Regions from separate parts of the Mesorhizobium sp. M8A.F.Ca.ET.207.01.1.1 genome, predicted to be linked through region 1. Evidence: predicted binding sites of a transcription regulator. Region 1 holds the regulator's gene; the other holds the start of a gene.
What was found. Region 1 encodes PhoB, which activates phosphate uptake and scavenging genes when phosphate is short. Its sites were predicted from a motif close to TGTCATNNANCTGTCAT; they were not measured.

Region 1 (9,529 bases):
TCGAGATGTTGCGCATGTCGACCAGCGGCGTGCCCATGGGGGCGGTTGCGGGGGCAGTTGCGGGAGCGGTTTTGTCAGCCATGATCGTATCCCTAAACCCGCTTGCGATAGACGGTATCGAGCCACACCGCGATGACCAGCACGGCGCCGACGACGATGCTCTGCAGCGGCGAGTCGACGCCGAGCAGCACCATGCCCGACTGCAGCGACTGCATCAGCAATGCGCCGAGCATGGCGCCGATGATCGTTCCCGAGCCGCCGGCAAGCGACGTGCCGCCGATGACGGCCGCGGCAATGACGAGCAGCTCGTCCAATGTGCCAAGCACATTGGTGGAGGAGTTCTGCCGGGCCGACGAAATGGCGGCTGCGATCGTGGCCAGCACGCCCATGATCATGAACACCTTCATGGTGATCCAGCGCGTGTTGATGCCGGCGAGATTGGCCGCTTCCGGATTGCCGCCTATGGCAAAGACATAACGGCCGAAACGGGTGCGGTTGGTGATGAAGGTCATGACCAGGCCGACGGCGACCGCCATCAGCACCGGTATCGCGATGCCGTGGGCGATGAACAGGCCGCCCTCGGGTACGGTGATGTTGTTGGCGGCCGCGTAGCGGTTCACGATGCCGATCGGCCATGGATAGGAGTTGGCCAGCCAGACCGCGCCCATGATGACGGCGCAGGTGACGGCGCCGAGCAGCGTCTCGGCCCAGACCGGCCGCAGCGGGAAGCGGAAGCGCTTGCGCTGCACGCGCCCGTTGAACAGCGCGAACACGACGGCCAGGCAGGCGACGATGCCCACGACCCAGCTCCAGGTGGCGCCGATCGATCCGGCCGGGCCGCCGCCCATCAGCTGGAAGGTGGCGTCGAGCGGTGCCACCGTCTGGCCTGACGTGACCCACCAGGCGGCGCCGCGCCAGACCAGCAGGCCGCCCAGCGTGACGATGAAGGCCGGCACTTCGAGATAGGCAATGACGAAGCCCTGGAAGGCGCCGATCAAAAGGCCGAGCGCCAGGCCGATGACCAGAGCCAGGACCCAGATCCATGGGTTGCCGAGTTCAAGCCCCACGAACCGAACCAGGAAATGCACCTGCGCAAAACCCATGACCATGCCGATCAGGCCCTCGGCGGAACCGACGGACAGGTCGATGTTGCGCATGACGATGACCAGCACCATGCCACAAGCCATGATGGCGACCGCGGACGTCTGCACCGACAGGTTCCACAGATTGCGCGGCGTGAGAAACGTGCGGCTGTCGAAATCGAGCGGATTGACGCCGAGACGCAGGCTCGAAATCACATGCAGCGCGACCCAGATCAGCAGCAGGGCGCCGATCATGCCGAGCATGCGGGTGTCGATCTCGGTCGCCTTCAGGAACCGGGCGACCGCGCCGAGTTCCGAGGCGCGCGCGGTATCGGCCTGCGGGTTGGACGTCGTATCGGTCATGATTTCCTCCAACCGGCTGGCCGTCTACGCGGATGCCGAAGCCAGCCTAGAAGCTATCCGCGTGATGCGGAAACACAAATCTTTTTGAGAAAACGCCGCGGCTTTGGGCCGCGGCGCCTTCATTTCTTCAAGCGGTCAAACTCAGTTGCAGGCCGCAACGCTGCCGGCGGCGACGCCCGCGCAGACTTCGTCCTTCTTGATCCAGCCGGCGTCGATGACGAGGTTGAGATTATCCTTGGTGATGGCGACCGGGGTCAGGAACAGCGACTTGACGGTGTTGCCGCCAGGCGTCGTGAAGTCCTTCACGCCGGCGATGTCGGTCATCTTCTTGCCGTCGGCGAGCTGCGAGGCGATCTCGGCGGCGTTCTTGCCGAGTTCACGGGCGTCCTTCCACACCGACACGGTCTGGGTGCCGAGCGCGATGCGGTTGAGCGCGGCGTGGTCGCCGTCCTGGCCAGAGACCGGCACGGTGCCGGCGAGCCCCTGCGCCGTCAGCGCCGCGACGACGCCGCCGGCGGTGCCGTCATTGGCCGCGACCACCGCGTCGACCTTGTTGTCATTGGCGGTGAGGAACTGCTCCATGTTCTTCTGGGCGTTGGCGGGCAGCCAGCCGTCCGTATAGGCCTCGCCGACATTCTTGATCTTGCCCGAGTCGATGGCTTCCTTCAGCACTTCCATCGAGCCCGAGAACAGGAAGTCGGCATTCGGGTCGGCACCCGAGCCCTTGATGAAGACGTAGTTGCCTTCAGGCTTCACCTTGAACACTTCGCGGGCCTGCATGCGGCCGACTTCCTTGTTGTCGAAGGTCAGGTAGAAGACGTCCTTGTTTTCGATCAGGCGGTCATAGCCGACGACCGGAATGCCCTCGTCGAGCGCTTTCTGCACCGCCGGACCGATGGCCGAGGCATCCTGCGCCAGGATGATCAGCGAATTGGCGCCCTGCGAAATCAGGCTCTCGACATCGGTCAGCTGCTTGCCGGGATTGGACTGCGCATCGGCGGAAATGTACTTGTCGCCCGCGGCCTCGATCGCCTTCTTCATGGCGGCCTCGTCGGTCTTCCAGCGCTCTTCCTGGAAGTTGGACCAGGAAACGCCGATGACCTTGTCCTTCGCCTGCGCGACCGACACCAGTGTCAGCGACATGGCGACACCCGCCAGGATGGCGGCTGTGAATCTCTTCATGATATCCTCCCTGCGCCGCGTATGGCGCGACCAAACTGGCCCGAAGGCCGGCACAAAGGCTCTATTTTTTCGAGCCTCGAAAAAACACTGGTCCATCACCGGAACACTGTCAACATCGATTCTGATGGATTTTGAGGTGCCGGAAATTTTTTTTCGAGCCTCGCAATAAATAAATGACAGCACCGGCCGCTTCTGCCAGTGTTTGACCCTGTTGCCGGAGGTATTCGAGGGGGATCAAGAACCGCGGCAACCGGGAGGGAAAGCATGTCGGTGGGAATCCGCCACGACGATCTGCGCCGGCGCAACCGCGCAATGGTGATTGCAGCCGTGCGCCGGGATGGTCAGCCCTCGCGCACCGAGATCGCCGCCACCACTGGCCTCAGCCACTCGACCATATCGGCGATATCCGCCGACCTGATCGGCGAAGGTATCCTGACCGAAGGCAAGCCGAACGAGGCCGGCTCACTCAAACGCGGCCGGCCGCAGGTTGGCCTCGGCCTCAACCCCGAGGCCGCGGCTGTGATGACCGTGGTGCTGTCGCTGAATTTCCTATCCGTCGCCGTCATCGATTATGCCGGCCAGGTGGTCGCCGAGGAGCAGCGCCGGCTGGACACGCTGACCATGTCGCGCGAGGCGCTGATCGGCGAATGCACGGCAATAGTGCGCCGCCGCATCGAGGACCCCGATCTCGATGTCCGCAGTGTTGCCCGCATCGCGCTGGCGATCCAGGGCATCACCGACACCGAGGCGCGTGCCATGCTGTGGTCGCCGATCACGCCGCAGACGGACATTGCCTTCGCCGACATACTCGAAGCCGAATTCGGCATCCCCGCCACCATGGAGAACGACTGCAACATGATGGCGGTGGCGTTGCGCTGGCGCGACCCTCAACGCTACCGCGACGACTTCATCGCCATCCTGCTCTCGCACGGCATCGGCATGGGCCTGGTGCTCAAGGGCGAACTGTTCACCGGCACCCATTCATCGGGCGGCGAATTCGGCCACATGATCCATCGCCCGGGCGGCGCGCTCTGCCGTTGCGGGCGGCGCGGCTGCGTCGAGGCCTATGCCGGCAACTATGCCATCTGGCGTAATGCCAGGCAGCTTGGCGAGGACGCCGAACCGGTCGCCGATGTCAGCGACGCGCAGATGCGGACACTCGCCGCGACGGCAAGGGAGAAAGACGGACCGGAGCGCGAAGCGTATCGCAAGGCGGGCGAGGCGCTGGGCTATGGGCTGGGCAGCCTGTTCGCGCTGATCGACCCGGCGCCGGTCGCCATGGTCGGTGTCAGTGCCGCCGCCTTCGACCTGATCGAGCCGGCCTTGCGCGAGGCCATCGCCCAGACCGCCGGCGGCCAGCATTCGGAATCGATTTCCTTCGACACCGAGCCGAACGAACTGCCGCTCATCCGCGAAGGCTGCGCCATGCGCGCCTTGACCTTCGTCGACCAGGAGATTTTCGCGCCGGGCGTGCAGGCGAGAGGCAGTGCTGGGAAGAGCGTCGCCTGAGCGAACGCTCCGGTGAATCACCACCAATGCTGGAGGTTGGCCGAGCGCCCTCAAGGTCGTCATCCCTGGGCGGAGCAGCCGCGAAGCGGCGTCGCGGAGACCCTGGGATCCATGCCGTGACCTCGATCGTAGAGTGCAACGGCGCAGAATTCTGCACTGCGGCGACGCGTCGAGGTCCCGGCACGGATCCTCGGGTCTGCGCCGCGTCGCTTCGCTCCTTGCTCCGCTCGTGGATGACGAAGTCAGGGGCGTAGCCGCCCTCGACCTAGTCTTCCCTGATCGCGTAGCCCGCCCCGCGGATGGTGCGGATGACGTCGGGCATGCGGCCATTGTTGACCGCCTTGCGCAGCCGGCCGACATGCACGTCCACCGTGCGCTCGTCGATATAGATCGTCTCGCCCCAGACATTGTCGAGCAACTGGCTGCGCGAGAACACCCGGCCGGGATGGCGCATCATGAATTCGAGCAGCCGGAACTCGGTCGGTCCGAGCCGGATTTCGCTCTTCTTGCGATAGACCCGGTGCGATTCACGGTCGAGCACGATGTCGCCGACCTTGAGCACGCTGGACAGCACTTCCGGCTTGGCGCGACGCAGCAGCGCCTTGACCCGGGCCATGAATTCCGGCGTCGAGAACGGCTTGACCAGATAGTCGTCGGCGCCGGTCGAAAGGCCACGCACGCGGTCGCTCTCCTCACCGCGCGCCGTCAGCATGATGATCGGCAACCTCTCGGTCTCGGGCCGCATTCGCAGGCGCCGACAGAGTTCGATGCCGGAAACAGCCGGCACCATCCAGTCGAGCACCAGGAGGTCGGGCACATTCTCCTGGAGGCGGATCTCGGCTTCGTCGCCGCGCGGCACCACCTCGACCTGGTAGCCTTCCGATTCCAGATTGTAGCGGAGGAGCACGCCGAGCGGCTCCTCGTCCTCCACCACCATGATGCGTGGCGCGATCATTGGCAGATCATCCTATCGTCAAGCCGCCGGCGCCGACATCGCCGTCTCGTCCTGCTTCGGACGATTGGCGGGCAGTTGCGTTCCGGTCAGCACATAATACGCATTCTCGGCGATGTTGGTCACATGGTCGCCGATGCGCTCGAGATTCTTGGCGCAGAACAAGAGATGCGTGCAAGCCGTGATGTTGCGCGGATCCTCCATCATGTAGGTCAGCAGTTCGCGGAACACCGAGGTGTATTTGACGTCGATGCGTTCGTCGTCATTCCTGAGCTTGGCGAGGGCGGCGGCATCGCCGGCCGCATATTCCTCGACCACGCCCTGCACCTGGATCAGCACCAGCTGCGCCATGGAATCGATCGAGTGCGACAGGTCGCGCGGCGTGGCGGTGAGGCCGACGGAACCGACACGCTTGGCGATGTTCTTGGCAAGGTCGCCGATGCGCTCGAGGTCGCCCGCCATGCGGATCGAGCCGACGACATGACGCAGATCGTCGGCCATCGGCTGGCGCTTGGCGATCAGGGTGATGGCGCGGTCGTCGAGTTCGCGCTGGCGCGCATCCATGATGGCGTCGTCGGAGACGACGCGCTGTGCCAGCGCGTTGTCGGAATTCAGCAGAGCCTTGGTGGCGCCGCCGACCATCGTGCCGGCGAGATCGCCCATGTCGCTGATCAGCCTGCTGATCTGTCCGAGATCCTCATCGAAGGCTGCGACTGTGTGTTCGGCCATGATCCTGGTCCTCGTATGCGTGATATCAGCCGAAGCGGCCGGTGATGTAGTCCTGCGTGCGCTTCTCGCGAGGCGACGTGAAGATCTTCTCGGTCTTGTCGAATTCGACCAGTTCGCCCAGATACATGAACGCCGTCTGGCGCGACACGCGCGCCGCCTGCTGCATGTTGTGGGTGACGATGACGATCGTGTAGTCGGCCTGCAGCTCGTCGATCAGTTCCTCGATCTTGGCGGTCGACAGCGGATCGAGCGCCGAGGCTGGTTCGTCGAGCAGGATGACTTCCGGCTTCACCGCCACGGTGCGGGCGATGCAAAGACGCTGCTGCTGGCCGCCCGACAGGCTGAGGCCGCTGGCGTTGAGCTTGTCCTTGACCTCGGTCCACAATGCCGCGCGCTTCAGCGCCTGTTCGACACGGCCGTCCATCTCGGACTTGCTGATCTTCTCGTAGAGACGGACGCCGAAAGCGATGTTCTCGTAGATCGACATCGGGAACGGCGTCGGCTTCTGGAACACCATGCCGATCTTGGTGCGCAGGAGATTGAGATCCTGCGAGCGGTCGAGGATGTTCTGGCCGTCGAGCAGCACCTGGCCGTCGGCGCTCTGCTTCGGGTAGAGCTCGTAGATGCGGTTGAAGACGCGCAGCAGCGTCGACTTCCCGCAGCCCGACGGGCCGATGAAGGCGGTGACGCTGCGCTCGGGCAGCGACAGGCTGATATCCTTCAACGCCTTCGACTGGCCGTAGTAGAAGTTGAGGTTCTTGACCTCGATCTTGGCCTTATCCACGGCCACTTCGGGCGTGTTCAACTCGGTGGACAACATCGGTTTCATCTGTCCTCTCTGCGTCCGGTAAGGCTGCGGGCGAAAATGCTCAGGCCGAGAACCGTCAGGGTGATTATGAGTGCGCCGGTCCATGCCAGTTGCTGCCATTCCTCATAGGGGCTGAGAGCGAACTGGAAGATGGTGACAGGCAGGCTGGCCATCGGCGCGTTGAGATTGCTCGACCAGAACTGGTTGTTGAGCGCGGTGAAGAGCAGCGGCGCCGTCTCGCCGGAGATGCGGGCGATGGCGAGCAATATGCCGGTGACGATGCCGGAGAGCGCGGCGCGGTAAGCGACAGATTTGATGACCACCCAGCGCGGCGCGCCGATCGCGGTGCCGGCTTCACGCAGCGCGTTCGGCACCAGGTTGAGCATGTCCTCGGTGGTGCGCACCACGACCGGAATGACCAGGATGGCCAGCGCAACGGCGCCGGCAATGGCGGAGAAATGTCCCATCGGCCGCACCATCAGCTCGTAGACGAACAGGCCGATGATGATCGATGGCGCCGACAACAGGATATCGTTGATGAAGCGCACGATGGTGGTGAGCTTGGAGAAGCGGCCGTATTCGGCCATGTAGGTACCGGCGAGCACGCCGATCGGCGTGCCGACGATCACGGCGATGATCGTCATCACCACGCTGCCGTAGATGGCATTGAGCAGGCCGCCGGCGTCGCCGGGCGGAGGCGTCATTTCGGTGAACACGGCCAGCGAGACGCCGGACAGGCCCTTGTAGAGCAGCGCGCCGAGGATAAGCGCCAGCCAGGCGAGGCCAATGCCGGCGGCGACGACGCACAGCGTCATCATCACGCCATTCTTGCGCTTGCGGCTTTGGTGAAGCGATGCGGCTGTCGACATCGGTCAGGCTCCCGTACGGGCGTCGATGCGCATCAGCATGTAGCGTGCGATGGCAAGGATGAGGAAGGTGATGACGAACAGGATCAGGCCGAGCGCCACCAGCGAGGAGGTGTAGAGATCGCCAACGGCTTCGGTGAATTCGTTGGCGATGGTTGCCGAGATCGTCGTGGCGGGCGCGAACAGCGAAGTCGAGATGCGGTGCGCGTTGCCGATGACGAAAGTGACGGCCATCGTTTCGCCGAGCGCACGGCCAAGGGCGAGCATGACGCCGCCCATGATACCGATCCGGGTATAGGGAATGACCACGCGCCGCGTCACTTCCCAGGTCGTGCAACCGATGCCGTAGGCCGACTCTTTCAGCACCGACGGCACCGTGTCGAACACGTCCTTGGTGATCGAGGTGATGAAAGGCAGGATCATGATGGCGAGGATCATCGCCGAGGTGAGCAGGCCGATACCATAGGGCGGGCCGGCAAACAGATTGTTGAGCCCGGGAACACCATGGAACAGCCAGATGATAAAGGGTTGCACCGTCGTCTGCAGGAACGGTGCCAGCACGAACAGGCCCCAGATGCCGTAGATGATCGAGGGGATGCCGGCGAGCAGTTCGACCGCCATGCCAATCGGGCGCCGCAATGCGCGCGGGCAAAGTTCGGTGAGAAAGATCGCGATGCCAATGCCGAGCGGCACGGCAATCAGGATGGCGATGGCGGATGTGATGATGGTGCCGTAGATGGGCGCCAGCGCACCGAATTTCTCGGTCACCGGGTTCCAGCTTTCCGTGGTCAGAAAGGAAAAGCCGAAGGTCGAGAGCGCTTGCCAGGAACCGGCAAACAACGAGATGGCGACGCCGCCAAGCAGGACCAGAACCAGGATCGCGGCGGCACGGGTCGCCGCATGGAAGATCGTGTCCGTCAGCGCGAAACGTTTGACGATGGCATCGCGCGAGCCCTTGATGGCTGGCAAGGCTTCCTGGACAGCACTCATGTCAAGCTCGGCTCTTTGTGTTGAGAAAAAGGAGCGCCGCGTAAAGCGGCGCTCCTTCGGGTGATGTTACTCGCCAGCGTAGACCGGCTTGCCGCCGGCCTGGATGTCGGCCTTCCACGAAGCCTTGATCAGGTCGACGACGCTGTCGGGGATCGACACGTAGTCGAGCGCCTTGGCGGTTTCCTTGCCGTCCTTGTAGGCCCAGGCAAAGAACTTCAGCGCTTCGCCGGTGGCGGCGGCATCGTCCGGAGCCTTGTGGATCAGCACCCAGGTCGAGGCGGCGATCGGCCAGGTGGCGTCGCCGGGCTCGTTGGTGATGATGACGTTGAAGTTCTTGGCAGTCTTGAAGTCGGCATTCGAAGCGGCGGCGCCGAAGGATTCGAGCGACGGCTCGACGACCTTGCCGGCTGCATTCAGCATCTTGGAGTAGGACAGCTTGTTCTGCTTGGCATAGGCATATTCGACGTAGCCGATGCCGCCGTCGGTCTGCTTGACGGTGTTGGCAACGCCTTCGCTGCCCTTGGCGCCGACGCCGGTCGGCCATTCGACGGCCGTGTCCGAACCAACCTTGTCCTTCCAGTCGGGCGAGAGCTTCACGAGGTAGTCGGTGAAGTTGAAGGTGGTGCCCGAGCCGTCCGAACGATGCACGACGGCGATCGCGGTCGACGGCAGGGTGAGCGAGGGGTTCAGCGCCTTGATCGCGGCGTCATCCCAGGTGGTGATGGCGCCGAGATAGATCTGGGCCAGCGTCTTGCCGTCGAGGACGAGTTCGCCCGGCTTGATGCCCGTGAGGTTGACGATCGGCACGATGCCGCCCATCACCATCGGGAACTGCACGAGGCCGTTCTTTTCCAGATCGGCGTCGGACATCGGCTTGTCGGTGGCGCCGAAGGTCACGGTCTTGGCGATGACCTGCTTGATGCCGCCGCCCGAGCCGATCGACTGATAGTTGAGGCCGATGCCGGTGTCCTTCTTGTAGGTGTCGGCCCATTTGGCGAACACCGGATAGATGAAGGTCGAGCCGGCGCCGGAAAGGTCAGCTGCCATT
Region 2 (9,529 bases), on a different contig from region 1:
GACAGGACGAGCATCAACCCCCGGCGGCGGATGCGGGACCCCAAATCCCTGGGAACCATCGGTTCCTTGGCAACCATCGGCTACTCCAGATTCTGGACCTGTTCACGAAACTGGTCGACCACGGCCTTCAACTCCAGCCCAATCGCTGTGACTGTCGCGGCGTTCGACTTGGAGCACAGCGTATTTGATTCGCGGTTAAATTCCTGTGCCAGAAAATCGAGCTTGCGGCCGACCGCGCCGCCGCCCTCAAGCAAGGCCCGGCCAGACGCGACATGCGTTTTCAGCCGGTCGATCTCTTCGCGAATATCGGCCTTGGTGGCAAGGAACGCCGCCTCCATGTGCAGCCGGCTTGCATCCAGATTGGCGGATGCGTCCATCAGCAGCCTGACCTGCTCGGCGATGCGTTCGCGGATCACCGCCGCATCGCGTGACGGGTCAGCTTCCGCGCGCAGGGTCAGCGTCTCGATAGTATCGACATGGCCGGACAAAAGCACGGCCAGTGCTGCGCCCTCACCGTGCCTGGCCTGTTCCAGGCCGTTCAGCGCCACGTCGAGCGCGGCCATGATGGCGGCGTCGAGTGCGGTCCGCGCCTCTTCGGTCTCGATGGTTTCAGGTACGTCGAGCACACCACGCAGCGACAGCAATCCGTCAGCCGTCGCGGGCGCGACGCCGAACTGCTCCTGCAGCCGCTTGGCCAGGCCGGCAAGATCCTTCAGAAACGCCTCGTTGACGATAGGTTGCGCCTGCGTGCCGGCGGCGCGGCCGATGGTCAGCGTCGCCTGGAAATTGCCGCGGGCGAAACGCTTCTGCAGCGTTTGCCTGACCACAGGTTCCAGCCGCTCGAATCCTTGGGGCAGCCGCAGTCGCACCTCGACGCTCTTGCCATTGACGGATTTGACTTCCCAGGCAATGGAGGTGCCGTCGTGCTCGGCGACGGCCCGCGCGAAACCGGTCATACTCTGCAAATTCATGTCGCCCGCACATCCCTGGCGCCTCACCCTGAAACCGGTTTTCCGGTAGGGCAAGCGCGGCTTAAAATGACTACGCCGCGAACGCGTCGAAATCGGACGCCTGGCGTTCTCTCAAATGTCAGGCCGCCGCCTTCCAGGCAACGCCTTTCTTCACATTACTGGGCCGCGCCCGCATCACCGCCGGCATCGCCATTGTCGCCGCCGCTGGCATCGCTGTCGTCGGCTGGCTTGTCTGCTGCAGGCTTGTCGGCACTGCCGCTGGTACCGGCGGCAGCGGCGGCCTTGGCTGCGTCATCGGCCTGCTTCTTCTGCAGCGCGCGATAGCGGGCGACGTTTTCGTTGTGCTCGTCCAGGGTCGCGGCAAAGACGTGGCCGCCCGTGCCGTCGGCGACGAAATAGAGATCGTCGGTCTTCGACGGATTGGCCACGGCTTCGAGGGCCGCGCGGCCGGGATTGGCGATGGGTGTCGGCGGCAAGCCGCTGATCACATAGGTGTTGTAAGGCGTCTGCTTCTGGATGTCGGACTGGTAGATCGGACGGTCCGCCGGCTTGCCCTTGCCGCCAAACAGACCGTAGATGATGGTCGGATCGGACTGCAGGCGCATGCCCTTGGCCAACCGGTTCAGGAAGACGGCGGCCACGCGTGAGCGTTCATCGCCCTTGCCGGTTTCCTTCTCGACGATCGAGGCCAGGGTGACAAAGTCCTCGACGCTGGCCAGAGGCAGATCCGGCGCGCGCCGCTGCCACACCTCATCGACCAGTTTCTTCTGATCGGCGAGCAGCTTGTCGACCATCTGCTGGCGCGTTGCGCCTCGCGTGAAGCGCAGCGTGTCGGTGGCAAGACTACCCTCGGGGGGCGTCTTCGACGGCATATCGCCGCTCAGGGCGGGTTCGTCGGCGATGCGCTGCAAAGCCTGCTCGACCGTCAGCCCTTCGGGAATAGTCAGCGAGTACATCACCGACTTGCCACTCTTCAGGAGCTCCATGATCTCGCGCATGGACGCCCTGGGCTTGATCTCGTATTCACCGGCCTTGAGCGCGGAATCGTTGCCGAAGGCACGCACGCCGAGGCGGAACACGCGGGCGTCGCTGATCAGTCCGCGGCGCTCAAGCTGGTCGGCGATATCCTGGACGCCGGTGTTGGGCTTGACGAGGAAGGTGTCGCCATTGGCGGAAGGGCCGGGTTCGGTAAACTCCTGCTTGCCGAAATAGAGGGCCACGCCTGCCGCCAGAACCATCAGCATCACCGAGGAGATGACGAAGTTCATGAACACGACGATCTGGCTGCGCGAAGCGCGCGACCGTTTCGGCGGCGGCGTTCCAGCCTCCGGCCGCAGCGCCTCGCTTGCCGTCTTCGGCACGATCGGCCCGGTATTCGCCGGCCTTTGCCCGAATTCTCCGTTGCCTGACGGATTTGTGTTCATTTCGCCCTACCGTTCGATCTCTCAACGAATCCCCTGCGGCAGAGTAGGGGCGAATATGGCAAAATTGACGGCACGCCAAAGCACCGCCCGGCAGCTCGGTCAGCCATTATAACGCTGGAAGACCAGCGAGGCGTTGGTGCCGCCGAAGCCGAAGGAATTGGACAGTGCCACGTCGATCTGGCGCGGGCGCGGCTTGTTCGGCACCAGGTCGATCGCGGTTTCGCGCTCGGGATTGTCGAGGTTGATGGTCGCAGGTGCGATATTGTCACGGATGGCGAGGATCGAAAAGATCGCTTCGGCGGCACCGGCCGCGCCCAGCAAATGGCCGATCGACGACTTGGTCGACGACATCGAAATCTTGGAAGCCGCATTGCCGACCAGCCGCTCGACAGCGCCGAGTTCGATCGTATCGGCCATGGTCGAGGTGCCGTGCGCATTGATGTAGTCGACATCGGCCGGCGTAAGCTTTGCCCGCTTCAGCGCCGCGGTCATGCAACGGAAGGCTCCGTCGCCATCTTCGGCCGGCGCGGTGATGTGATAGGCGTCGCCGGTCAGACCGTAGCCGGTCACCTCGGCGTAGATCTTGGCGCCGCGCGCCTTGGCATGCTCGAGCTCTTCCAGAACCACGACACCGGCCCCCTCGCCCATGACGAAGCCGTCGCGGTCGCGGTCGTAGGGCCGCGAGGCGGTTTGCGGGGTGTCGTTGCGCTCGGTCGAGAGTGCCCGGCAGGCCGCGAAGCCGGCGAGCGAAAGTCGGGTCACCGGCGATTCGGCGCCGCCGGCCAGCATGATGTCGGCATCGCCGAAGATGATCAGCCGGGCGGCGTCGCCAATGGCGTGCGCGCCGGTCGAGCAAGCGGTGACGACAGCGTGGTTGGGGCCTTTCAATCCGTGCCGGATCGAAACCTGGCCCGACACGAGATTGATGATGTTTCCGGGAATGAAGAATGGGCTGATGCGGCGCGGGCCGCGTTCCTTCAGGATGATCGCGTTCTCGGCGATGCCCTCGAGACCGCCGATGCCGGAGCCGATCAGCACACCGGTGGCGCAACGCTCTTCTTCGGTGGAAGGCTGCCAGCCGGAATCCTTCAGCGCTTCATCGGCGGCCGCGATCCCGTACAGGATGAAGTCGCCGATCTTGCGAAGTTCCTTCGGCTCGAGAATGGCTTCGGGATTGAGCGTACCGTTGGAGCCGTCGCCACGCGGAATGACGTGGGCGATCTTGCAGGCAAGATCGTCCACTTCGAACTCGGTGACGCGCTTGGCAGCGCTGCGGCCGGTCAGCAGTTGCTTCCAGCCGTGCTCGAAGCCCATGCCGAACGGCGAAACCAGGCCAAGGCCCGTGACGACGACACGCCTCATCGCAGGTCCTCCCCGGTGACGACTGCGGAAAGCGTCAGGCCGAAGCCTTGTCGATGTACTTCACCGCATCGCCAACGGTCAGAATGGTCTCTGCTGCGTCGTCGGGGATCTCGACGCCGAATTCTTCTTCGAACGCCATGACGAGTTCAACCGTGTCGAGGCTGTCAGCGCCCAGATCATCGATGAAGCTCGCCTGCTCCGTCACTTTGTCGGCATCGACGCCAAGGTGCTCGATGACGATCTTCTTGACGCGCTCTGCGGTGTCACTCATTTGGGGCATCCTCGTCTTTTGTTTGTCTGTCTTCGTTAGCGGGCGGAATGCCGCTAATCAAGCTGAAAGATGGTCCTGCCGGAAACGCAACGGCCACGGACCGGTTTTTGCCCGAACCGCCGGGTTGCGGGCCGCATTACACGAAAAATTGCCGAGGTCCAAGCCGAAATGGTGGGTTTTCACAGCGCGGCGATGTTGCTGCCGGAGCTCGCTCAGATCATCGCCATGCCGCCATTCACGTGGATGGTTTGCCCGGTTACGTAGGCGGCCTCGTTCGAAGCCAGATAAGCAACGGCGGACGCCACTTCGGCACTGGTGCCCATGCGCTTCGTCGGGATCGCCGCCATGATCGCCTCTTTCTGCTTCTCGTTGAGCTTGTCGGTCATCGCCGATTCGATGAAGCCCGGAGCGACGCAGTTGACGGTGATGTTGCGGGTGGCGATTTCCTGCGCCAGCGATTTGGACAAGCCGATCATGCCGGCCTTGGAGGCGCAGTAGTTCGCCTGGCCGGGATTGCCGGTCACGCCGACCACCGATGTGATGTTGATGATGCGGCCATGGCGGCGGCGCATCATCGGGTGGGTCAGTTCACGGGTCAGCCGGAAAACGGCGGTGAGATTGACCTCCAGCACCGTATCCCAGTCGGCGTCCGACATGCGCACGAACAGGCCGTCCTTGGTGATGCCGGCATTGTTGACCAGGATATCGACGCCCTCGAGATCGGCCTCCGCCTTCTGGCCGAGTGCCTTGACCTCGTCACGGTTCGACAGGTTGGCCGGGAACAGCTTGACCCGATCGCCCAGTTCGGAGGCCAGCGTTTCCAGTTTCTCGACGCGCGTGCCGTGCAGGCCGACGATCGCGCCCTGCGCATGCAGCACCCTGGCGATCGCCTCGCCGATGCCCCCCGATGCGCCGGTGACAAGCGCCTTGCGGCCGGTCAATTCGAACATTTTTGTCTCCAGGTTGAGAAGAGGGCGCCCCTTATAGGGATGGTCTCAAATGGCGCTTTATGCAAGCGCCGCAAGTGCCGCCTCGACCTCGGCCGAGGAACAGACGGACGCGGTGGCGATATCGCGGTTGATGCGGCGAGCCAGTCCCGAAAGCACCTTGCCGGCACCGATCTCGTAAAGCGTGGTGAGGCCGTTGGCGCCGAACCATTCCACCGTTTCGCGCCAGCGCACGCGACCGGTCACCTGCTCGACCAAGCGCCCGGCGATCTCGTCGGGATCGGTCGACGGCTGCACCGATACGTTGGACACGACGGGAACGACTGGCGCGGTCTTTGCCACGCCGGCAAGCGCCTCGCGCATGACGTTGGCCGCCGGCGCCATCAGCGCCGAATGGAAGGGCGCCGACACCTGCAGCATCAGCGCACGCTTGGCGCCCTTATCGGTGCACAGTTTCGCTGCCAGCTCGACCGCGACCTTTGCACCTGAGATGACCAGCTGGCCGCCGCCATTGTCGTTGGCGATCTGGCAAATCGAGCCCTTAGCGGCCTCGGCGCAGGCATCTTCGACATCGGCCTGCTCCAACCCGATGATCGCCGCCATGGCGCCCTCGCCGGCCGGCACCGCCGCCTGCATGGCGTTACCGCGAATGCGCAGCAGACGAGCGGCATCGGCGACGGAAACGAAGCCGGCGGCGGCGAGTGCCGAATATTCGCCCAGCGAATGGCCGGCGACATAGGCGACCTGGTCCTTCAGCGAGAAACCGCGCGCTTCCAGCGCCCTGATCGCCGCCAGCGATACCGCCATCAGGGCCGGCTGCGCGTTGGCCGTCAGCGTCAAGGTCTCTTCGGGACCTTCCCAGATCAGCTTCGACAGGTTTTCGCCGAGCGCATCATCGACTTCCTGGAAGACCCTGCGCGCTTCGGGAAAGGCATCGGCGAGATCCTTGCCCATGCCGACAGCCTGGCTGCCCTGTCCTGGAAAGGTAAATGCGACGGCCATGCGAGGGCTCCCCAGACTGGTTCTGCTTGCGTGATACTACGAATTTTCCCTGCCTGTGACGCAAGGCACGCCGCCAAGTCAAGCCACTTCAGCCCATGCCGAAGGCCGTATCCTTGAGCGAGTGCCTGTTCCGAAAGGGCTTTTTGGCGATCACACCTGATGAAAACCGCTCACGAATCGTTTGCTGGCTCTTCTTATTTCCGTCACAGGCGCTAGCTTTGCGTGACAATTATATGACAATCGAATGACGTGGGTTGTCTTTGGGTGGGAAGTTAAAGTGGCAAAGAGTTCGAAACGTGCCGGCAACGCCGCGCCGCAATTCCTGGAAGACGATCCGTCCACCGGCTATCTGCCGGGCCGGAGATGGCCGGTCGTCCGCTACGGGCTGATCAGCCTGGCGATCTCGGCCGTCATGGTGTTCGCCATCGAACTGATCGTGCGCGGTGATGTCGCCGGCACCGTTTCCTTCTTCCTGCAGCCGTTCAAGCCGGGCTGGACCACCATCGTCGTGTTCGCGCTGGTCCTGATCGGCCTCGATGCCGTGCTCGGCCGCAGTCATCAAAGCCTGATGATCGTCGCGCCGCTGACCCTATCGCTGGCCTTTGTCGGCCACCAGAAGTCGCATTATCTCGGTGACCCGCTCTATCCGACGGACTTCCTTTACGCCCGCCAGATCTTCGCGCTGTTGCCGCTGCTGGTGCGCGAGCGGCCAATGACCGCGCTCACCATGGTCGCGGGCATCGTGGTCGGCCTGTCCCTGCTCGTCTACGGCTGGCGGCTTTGGCGGCGCAAGGTTCCAGCCCTCAGCCACAAGGGCCGCCTCGCCCGGCTGACGCTGGCGGTGCCGCTGCTCGCCTTCTTCGTCTCAATCATGGACTACGCCACCTTCTCGTGGACCAGGGACCGGCTGCAGATCATCCCGATCATGTGGGACCAGAAGGAAAACTACGCCTCCAACGGCTTTGCGCTCGCCTTCGCGCTCAACGTGCCGATGGCGCACGTCTCTGCCCCGCCGGGCTATTCCGACAAGGCAATCGCGGCGATCGACAGGCCCGATGTGAGCGCCTCGGTGCCGGCCCAGAAGCCAGACATCATCATCGTCATGAGCGAATCCTTCTGGGATTCGACCAAGCTGCCCGGCGTCACCATCACGCCCGATCCGATCCCCAATGTGCGGTCGCTCCGCTCGGGCTCGATGTTCTCGCCCGAATTCGGCGGCATGACCGCCAATATCGAATTCGAAGCGCTGACCGGGTTCTCGAACGCCTTCCTGCCGGCCGGCAGCATCCCCTACCAGCAGTATGTACGCACCCCGACGCCATCGATGGCGACCTTCCTGAAGAGCGAAGGCTATAGGGCACGCGCCATCCATCCAGGCACCAACTGGTTCTGGAATCGCGGCGCCGTCTATGCCGATTTCGGCTTCAACGACTTCAAATCGGAAGAAACGCTGCCGCCCATGGAAAAGCGCGGACCGCTGGCATCCGACGCTGCGATGACCGACGAGATCATCCGCGAAGCCGACGCCAGCGACGACCCCGTCTTCTTCTTCGCGGTCAGCCTGCAGAACCATGGCCCGTATGAGCCGAACCGTTATTCGAACCCGACCCACTCGGTGCAGGCGCCGATCAGCCAGTGGGCGCGTGACTCGCTGCTCTCCTACGCCGAGGGTTCAGCCGACGCGGACCGCGGCCTCGAGCGGCTGATCGAATGGGCCAAGACGCGCGAGCGGCCAACGATTGTCGCCTTTTTCGGTGACCACCTGCCGCCGCTCGGGCCGGTCTATGTCGAGACCGGCTTCCTGAAGGACAACGTCGCGCCCCGCAAGGAACCGACGCCGGAGGCCGCTCTCGAACATCACGCGACACCGCTGATCATCTGGTCGAACCGTTCGGGCCCGGTCGAGAATCTGGGGACGGTGAGCCCTGCGTTCCTGCCCTATCATATCCTCACCGCCGCGGGCATCACCCACCCCTACTACACCGGCTTCCTGGGCGAGATGCGGGAGCGCTATCGCGTTGTCGACCGCAACCTGCTGCTCACGCCGGCCGGCGCGGCCACGGCCGACTGGTCGCGTCAGAAAGAGATCGACCCGGCGATCCGCGACTTCCGGCTGATCCAGTACGACATGATGTTCGGCAAGCGCCATGCCGCGCCCGACTTCTTCCCCGAGACGGTCGACAAGGTTGTCGCCCATACGAGTTGAGGTCTGGCCCCCCCGGATGTATCGCGCGCTCTCGGCATCGGGCGCTCAATTCGTCAGTTGCAGCTTCGAGAACTTGTTGGCGATCTGCTGAAAAACATTCGGCAGCTTGGCCGGATCGTTGACGGCATAATAATCGCTCGGATCGGAAGCGCAGGCGCTGTAAAGCGTGCGGTTGGCGGCGGTGTCGGACTGCAGCACCATCGTGTAAATCTGCACGCCCTGGTTCTTCAACTGCGTGCAGACGCTCTTCGTCCAGCCGTCGACATTGCGGGCCGCCGTCGTCTGATTGTCCGACCCGAAGCGGCCACCCGCCAGATAGCCGTAGGATGTGTAGTCGGACTTCGTCGATTGCTGGCTGGCGCCGTAGACGACGTTCTCACCGTCGGTGAGCAGGAGTACGATCTTGCTGACGCCAGGCGTCTTGAATGGCGCGCCGCCGGTATAGGGCGCGCCGGGCGAGAGCACCCGCATGCCCCAGGACAGCCCCTCCGAGACGTTGGTGCCGGAGCCGTTCCATTCCGTCATCTGGCTCGCCGCCTTACGCAATTTGTCGAAATCGTCGGTCAGGGGAACGACGGGGGTCGGGCAGGAACGGTTGGGACCAACGGTGACGGGAGTTCCTGTCTCGGTGATAAGTTCCTTGGCCGGCGCCACATATTTGGCAACCTGTTCCTTGGTGGCTTTGTCGGGATCGCTGTCGAGGCCGCTGAAGTCGATGCCGAGCCGGTTGTCCCCTTTCTGTTTGTCTAGCTTGACCGTGTCGCTGGCGTCGCTGAGATAGGAATTGTTGTAGTATTTTGCCTCATTGCCATAGGAACTGGACGGCATCTGCGCATCTCCCGGATCATCCGGCGCAAAATAGGGAACGAACAGCGTGTCGGGCTTAGCCGGGTCGGGCGGCGTGTCGGAAATGTTGTAGGCGCCGGCCCGCGCCTCCACGCAGCCCTTCCATCCCGTGTCGTTCCATCCGGGCTCGGCCCATCCGGTGTCCTTGAGCTGCCTGAACAGGGCCATGTGGTTCGGGCGCTTGCCGTCGATGACGGGGAAATTGATACCGTTGGTCGAGGATTTGCCGTCCATGTCGATCCAGGACGGATCGAACCCGTCGCCATTGACGTTCACGGCCGTGACGAAGGGAACCAGCGAGGCACGGACCTGGCGCGTCGGCGACTTTGTCGATTCGAGCGTATCCAGCAACGACTTCGTCGCCGTCCTCAGAGCCGTCATGCGGGCGCCAGCCATCGAGCCGGTATTGTCCAGAACCAGCACGACTTCGAGCTGGTTATTGGACTCGGCCGCCGAGGCATCGACCACGATGTGCTTGCTCTGGCCAAACAGGAAAGCGA

Region 2: EN850_RS01090 (LTA synthase family protein) is a predicted target of PhoB. The motif match lies at 6,200-6,216, and genes of this name have one in related genera.

What each region holds. Positions count from the first base shown of each region.
Region 1 covers NZ_SRUS01000009.1:78,156-87,684, forward strand. Annotated here, with positions in the region: gene EN850_RS24755 (ATP-binding cassette domain-containing protein) at 1-82, opposite strand, end outside; gene EN850_RS24760 (sugar ABC transporter permease) at 93-1,445, opposite strand; gene xylF (D-xylose ABC transporter substrate-binding protein) at 1,587-2,627, opposite strand; gene EN850_RS24770 (ROK family protein) at 2,892-4,136, shown strand; gene phoB (phosphate regulon transcriptional regulator PhoB) at 4,402-5,091, opposite strand; gene phoU (phosphate signaling complex protein PhoU) at 5,110-5,817, opposite strand; gene pstB (phosphate ABC transporter ATP-binding protein PstB) at 5,843-6,646, opposite strand; gene pstA (phosphate ABC transporter permease PstA) at 6,643-7,494, opposite strand; gene pstC (phosphate ABC transporter permease subunit PstC) at 7,498-8,481, opposite strand; gene pstS (phosphate ABC transporter substrate-binding protein PstS) at 8,548-9,529, opposite strand, start outside.
Region 2 covers NZ_SRUS01000001.1:228,008-237,536, reverse strand. Annotated here, with positions in the region: gene gmk (guanylate kinase) at 1-59, opposite strand, end outside; gene EN850_RS01120 (YicC/YloC family endoribonuclease) at 81-971, opposite strand; gene mltG (endolytic transglycosylase MltG) at 1,127-2,395, opposite strand; gene fabF (beta-ketoacyl-ACP synthase II) at 2,495-3,757, opposite strand; gene EN850_RS01105 (acyl carrier protein) at 3,792-4,028, opposite strand; gene fabG (3-oxoacyl-[acyl-carrier-protein] reductase) at 4,241-4,978, opposite strand; gene fabD (ACP S-malonyltransferase) at 5,036-5,977, opposite strand; gene EN850_RS01090 (LTA synthase family protein) at 6,222-8,183, shown strand; gene EN850_RS01085 (pilus assembly protein) at 8,229-9,529, opposite strand, start outside.